DNA from 2 places in the Paraliobacillus sp. JSM ZJ581 genome. Region 2 is predicted to be linked to the other one. Evidence: predicted binding sites of a transcription regulator. Region 2 holds the regulator's gene; the other holds the start of a gene.
The links. The regulator LexA, encoded in region 2, represses DNA repair genes until DNA is damaged. The targets are predictions, from matches to a motif close to CGAACATATGTTCG.

Region 1 (3,432 bases), on a different contig from region 2:
GCAACCTCCAACGCACCCTCCTGTTCAAATTGATTACGAAGATATTCTAATTGATCAGGTACTTCTAACTGTTCCAACCATTCATATAATGCAGTAGCTTTTTCCTCGATCGTTTCTGCTGATCGCAATTTTGTATCTAACGGAGCAAGTGCTTGTACAACTTGATCTCGATAACAATTGATTCTTTCTTGTTTTTCTTTTTCATAATCTGTTTGTCCTGCTTGTTCGAATCCTTTAAAACGCTGAAAAACCCACGGATTATCACTCAGCCATTGCTTTCTGCCGCGAATACCATATTCAAGTACATAATTCTCCAATGTATCAATAGCATCCATATCTAGAGGATCTGTTTGGCTGCTTGTTGGTATTAGTCCTGTTTTTAAGACGCGAAAAATGGTGTCATAACGCCAATTGCCACCAACAACATCGATAGCTGAACGGATTAATTCAATTAATGGATGATGTAGCATCGTTCGTTCCTCATCAATAAATACAGGGATACGATAATCTTTAAAAATCGTTGCGATTAAGTCATGGTAGACATCTGTTTCTCTTACTAGTACAGCAATATCTTGGTAGCGATACCCCTCTTCTCTTACTAGTCGTAAAATTTCTTGTGCTGCACCCTCTACTTCTGCTCGAGGATGCACTGCTTGTACAAGTTGAATTGGAGCATCATGTTGAAAGCTTGGAGCTGGTCTAGTATCAAAGAATTTTTCCAAATGATTAAACGCCGGGTGTAAACTATCTTCCTTTTCAGCTAGAACTTCTGTTTTTGTTTCACATCCTAATTCGTGTGCTAAACCGATCAAAGTATGATAAGTTTCTTTCGTTTGGGAAAAAATATCAAACGATTCTGTTGGCTCTGGTGGTATTTGATCTAAAGTAAGTGTAATCGTAGTCTGTCTTGCTCGTTTCATTAACGCGCCAATTACTTCTTGTTCTTGTGGTGTAAATCGATGGAAGCCGTCAACATAAATAATTGCATTTTGTAAAAATGATGCTTGTGACATGTTATCCATTAATAAATTAAGTTGATCTTCCTGGTCCATATACTTACCTTCTAACAAACTTACTAGCCTTTTATACATATAATATAAATCTTCCAACTTCTGTTTTAACCCTTTTTCATTAGATGTTAAATGTTTAAACCGTTCCATCTCCTCTAATTGCATGGCAAGAAGTTCGGGTGTGACTCGATAACGTTTAAATTCAGTAATTATCGATTCGATTTGCTCAATAAAACCGTGTTTTTCAATAGATTTTTGGAAGATTTGCCAATCGCTTGCTCGTTCTTCAATAATTTTACGAAGCATCATTTGTACACCAGTTGAGCTGATAAATTGTCTCGTCGCACCACCAGTCTCTTGTAAAACTCGCCATGCTAATCGTGAAAAACTAAGTACTTGTGCTCGGATACTTCCGTGTATATCGTCTTGTAATAATGCATATTCTTGTTGGAAAGTCATTTGATCCGGTACTAAATAAATAATTGCATTTCCTCTTGGATTTTGTTTTAATTCTTCTTTTATTTCTGTAAGACATTGATTGCTTTTCGATACGGTTGCATTACCTATTAAAAAACGGACAGTCATTTTTTTCTCTCCTCACATACTTCAATCGATTGTCTGTTCGCTTCTTTCATTTTAACATGATTACGCTATAACAACACATTTTCTCTATTGAAAATACAACAAAACACCCATAATACAACGTTTTAGCCATTTGATAAAAAATGAATAAAACGATATTTTGATTAAAAGTGTATCATTTATAGTATCATGAGAAATAGCACCTACTTTCAGTTAGTAGTTCAGTTTTGGAGTACAAACAATAAAAATGTAGTATAAACTGAACGTTGAACTGACTAGCGATTCAACGTTCAGTTATTTTTTCTCAAAGTTCTAGAGGCTTACTCACCTACCATCCCATCACCATCATTATCTCGCATATAGGGGTATAACCAAGGATCACCGCTTATCGGCATACTGAAATCTGCTTCTTTCGCTTTTTTTAATTGTTACTTGTCCATTACCATTAGGAAGTGGATATTTATAAGATGACTGTCGTTTCTTCGATTGATTTGGTTTTTTATAAGAATGCTTTGTCTTTGCTAAATTAATCATTTGCCCTATTTTTAGTTTTTTAGGATCTACGTCTGGATTAGCAACAATTAAATCATTGACGCTTATACTAGCTAAATTATTTGCAATTCCCCAAAACGCACCTCCTTCTTGTATCTTATATTGATCAGGTATAGCATCAGGTTTTTTTGGTATCAAGAAATGTTATAAACACAAAATACTCCCCTTAATATAGAAACAGATTTTCACTTTTTAATCTGTCTACCTTAAGGAGAGCATATCAATTGATTAATTCTTTTCTTTTATTTGTGTTATTTTATCTCTTTTACGTAGCCACTTTTCAATTATCTTACCTAATATCCAAAATAGAGAAATACTGATTCCTACTACAATTGTTTTGACTGGATTTTGGGCAAAAGAAGCAATACTACTTCCTACATATGCAATGGAAAATATCATTACTGTCTTTCCTAACAATACAGCCAATCCGAACTGATAGATATTGACTTTAGATAGACCGGCAACTGTATTAATAATCGCAGACGGTGAAAATGGAAAACACATTAGAATAAATAACGGCCCAAACCCATGGCGCTCCAACCAATTTGTTACCCGTTCTACCTGTTTATTGCGACGTATCCAAAGGAAAAAACGCTTATTTCCAAGCTTTCTAATAAGTGAAAATACAGCTATCGCACCAATACTAGCTCCTGCCCAAGACAACAAAAACCCTTTCCACAAACCATACGCGGCGGCATTTGTAAGTACAAAAACAACTAGCGGTAAAAATGGTAGGAATGCTTCAATGAAAGGAAGTAATAATCCGGGTAATGGCCCAAAGCTCTCGTACGTTTTTAATAATTGTTTTAAAACCATGTCGTATTGATCTGCTTCAATCAATTGTTGTATTTCATTAATTGTTATTACACTGTTGCTTAATACATACATACGGCATTTTCTCCTCCACCTTATCAGCTACTTCTTCTATACATGCTTAAACTACATACGATAAGTCAACATCGACTCTTTTCTTTCGTCGTGTTTCCTTTATCTCTTACGGCATTGTCCAGTTCATACGTTGTTAGACGGGTGTTTTCGCTTTTATTATCTAGCTCAAACACCCAACAACTAGTGAACTTCCTTCACCTCTGTACGATAAGTCAACATCGACTCTTTTCTTTCGTCGTGTTTCCTTTATCTCCTACGGCATTGTCCAGTTCATACGTTGTTAGACGGGTGTTTTCGCTTTTATTATCTAGCTCAAACACCCAACAACTAGTGAACTTCCTTCACCTCTGTACGATAAGTCAACATCGACTCTTTTCTTTCGTCGTGTTTCCTTTATCTC
Region 2 (3,432 bases):
AACGATACAGAATGGAATGTAAAATACTTCCGGAATGATGTTGGCATTGGCGTAGATGGTAAAGCAGGACCGGTTACATTTGGAGAATTATTTGGATGATATAAAAAGGAGCACTTAGTTGTGCTCCCAGTTAGCTTTAAGGTTATTAAATAATTAATGCAAGTAACAACTTAAGAGAGTCTTATTTATTAACCTTTGATACTTCAATACCAATAACTTTTGAGTCTTCAAATGCAAATTCGATATTTATCCCTTTATCTTTATCAAAATAACCTAAAACTTTATCACTTGAATCATCCCGTATATAATAATTTTCACCATATTCAGTAATTATAGTTTGTTTAGAGCTGCCGATTCCTACTTTCTTATTTTTATTATATTGTTTATCAGAGAAAAAATAGCGTTTAACAATACCGTTTACAATCTGAAATTGCGCATATTTGTATTCTTGAGATCCATATTTCAAATACATACTATTCTTTGTTTCCTCAGTAGAATTTGGTTCTCCAAAAGCTTCTTTTACTTCCAATTCAGTTGATCCGATTTTAATAGCATTTAATTCCTCTTTTAATTCTGTATCACTTGTTTGTTCATAAAAATTCATCTTGTCTTCACTTCCACAACTTGCTAATAATATCAGACTAAACAATCCAATTATTATCTTGTAGGTTTTAGCTTTCATTTTTTCACCTCAATCTAAAAGTTTTGTTATTTTTTCTATGAATTCTCAAAAAAGAAATAACCACAATTTTAAGGGAGTGGTTATATTAAATAAAGGAGGGGTGCTAATGTGGTCTGGTATCATAGAAAAAAGCATGTATCTCTTAAGTAAAATATAATTACGATAGTCTCGATATATATAACAAATAACAAAATCAACCATATATAGTAATAGGCTCATTTTAATCTAAAGAAAATATAAATGCTAGAGTGAAACAATTACAAAAGAAAGGTTTTAACTTTTTCATTGATGCTTTAAAAACAAGCGCTTTACTCAAAGGAGTAAAGCGCTTGTTTAATGGATGTCACGATATAGACCAATAACTTTACCTAATATAGATACATTTTGATAAATTAAAGGTTCCATTGTCGCATTTTCAGGTTGTAGACGAATATAATTATTTTCTTTAAAGAATCGTTTTACTGTTGCTTCTTCCTCATCTGTCATTGCAACAACAATTTCGCCATTTTGAGCTGTTTGTTGCTGTTTTACAATTACCATGTCACCATCTAGTATGCCTGCTTCGATCATACTTTCTCCCTCAATAACTAAGACAAAAATAGATTGATCCGTAGCATCGCCATGAGTCAGTGATAGAGGTAGTGGTACATATTCCTCGATATTTTCAATCGCTGTAATAGGTAAACCAGCTGTAACCTTTCCAATGACTGGTGCAAAAGTCGCTTCTTTTTTTAAGATACCTAATTGATCATCTTCTAAGTTAAGCACTTCGATGGCTCTAGGTTTGGTTGGATCTCTTCTTATGTAGCCTTTTTTTTCTAATCGAGATAGGTGCCCATGTACGGTTGAACTAGAAGCTAAGCCAACTGCTTCACCAATTTCTCTAACAGAAGGTGGGTAACCTTTATCTAAAACTTCTTTTTTGATGAAATCAAGAATTGCTTGTTGCCGTTTTGATATTTTTATCATAAACGATCACCTCCGTACATATTTTTTACTAGTAATAGTATAGCATGCAAGGATAAAAAAGACAAACGTAAGTTCGAGTAAAATGGTTGACAAGAACTTTTGTTCGTATATAATGATATGTAGATGCGAACAAAGGTTCTTAAATTATAAAAACAGGAGGCATTTAATATGTTTACTAAAATATCAAAAGCAGATGCATTCTATTTCATTTTATTTATTTTTACGTTAGTATTTATGTATGTAGGATTAGTAACAAGTTAATAGTTTAATAGATTGTAGGTATGAGTATGCGAGCAATAATTTATTGTAGAGTAAGTACAGAAAAGGAAGAACAAGCGTCTTCATTATCTAGACAAAAACAGGAATTAATACGACTTGCGCAAGATAAAAATATAGATGTTATTGATATAATTGAAGAAAAACAAAGTGGATATGAGATTGAACGTCAAGGAATATTAACCTTACTAGAAAGGTGTGGATCTGGCGAAATTGACTGTATACTAATTCAGGATGAAACAAGGCTTGGTAGAGGAAATACTAAAATAGCATTGTTTCATCAGTTTTCTAAATTAGGTATTAAAATTTATGCCTTGTCTAATCAAGGAGAATTACAATTATCTGAAGCAGATAGCATGGTCTTACAAATTGTAGGGATCGTAGAAGAATATCAAAGGAAGATTCACAATATAAAGATTAAACGTGGTATAAAGCGAGCTATGGAGAACGGGTACCAACCTGAAAAAAATCTCGCCCATAAACATCAAGCGCCAGGACGTGAACGAATAGAGTTCCCAATAGAAGAAGTTATAAAGCTAAAGGAAAATAAATTAACATTTGCTGAAATCGCATCGACTCTTCGAGGGCTAGGGTATAATGTTTCTAAAGCTACTGTACATCGCAGATATCAAGAATATGTAACACTTGAAAAAGAAGGTACATTTCATATAGAATAAAAAGACAAGGTTCAAGTATGATTACCTTGTCTTTTTTAATTTTTGAATTTTCTAATAAAGAAGGTGAACCAACGTGTTATCTAAAGAAAAAATCAATCGAATAAATGAATTAGCAAACAAATCAAAGAAATATGGTCTAACTGATAAAGAAAAACAAGAGCAGCAAGAATTAAGGAAAGACTATTTAAAAAACGTAAGAAAATCCTTTAAAAATCAATTTAAAGGAATGAAAATTGTTGATCCTAATGGAGAAGATGTCACACCAAAAAAAGTTAAAGATCTACAAAAAGAGGATGAATTATAATTTGGTGTCTCGAAAGCTTGTGAAATATCTTTTTTCATTATAGGATAAATATATGTACATAATTTTTAAATATTGAAAGGAGTAACAAAGATGGCGAAACAAATCGAACAGCTTTCAATTAACACAGTAAGAACCCTTGCAATAGATGCAATTGAGCACGCAAATTCCGGACATCCGGGACTTCCAATGGGGGCTGCCCCAATGGCATATACATTGTGGACTGACTTCATGGATCATAATCCTAAAAACTCAAGCTGGTTCAACCGTGATCGCTTTGTTTTATCAGCAGGACACGGTTCAATGTTATTATATTCTTTACTTCACTTATCAGGATATAAAGTTACCATTGATGATTTAAAAAATTTCAGACAGTGGGGCTCTAAGACACCTGGTCATCCTGAAGTAACACATACGGATGGTGTGGAAGCTACTACTGGTCCACTTGGGCAAGGGATTGCAATGTCTGTAGGGATGGCAATGGCAGAAGCACATTTAGCAGCAAAGTATAACAGAGATCAATACAA

Region 1: the regulator LexA is predicted to act here: its motif matches at 1,622-1,635, upstream of addB (helicase-exonuclease AddAB subunit AddB).

Annotation. Positions count from the first base shown of each region.
Region 1 is NZ_JBISEP010000004.1:4,093-7,524, reverse strand. Features, by position in the region: gene addB (helicase-exonuclease AddAB subunit AddB) at 1-1,595, opposite strand, end outside; partial or broken gene ACH6CY_RS15685 (DNA/RNA non-specific endonuclease) at 1,913-2,039, opposite strand; gene ACH6CY_RS03695 (TVP38/TMEM64 family protein) at 2,373-3,032, opposite strand.
Region 2 is NZ_JBISEP010000001.1:147,158-150,589, reverse strand. Features, by position in the region: gene ACH6CY_RS00850 (peptidoglycan-binding domain-containing protein) at 1-99, shown strand, start outside; gene ACH6CY_RS00845 (hypothetical protein) at 182-682, opposite strand; gene lexA (transcriptional repressor LexA) at 1,016-1,651, opposite strand; gene ACH6CY_RS00835 (YneB family resolvase-like protein) at 1,939-2,604, shown strand; gene ACH6CY_RS00830 (DUF896 domain-containing protein) at 2,678-2,908, shown strand; gene tkt (transketolase) at 2,999-3,432, shown strand, end outside.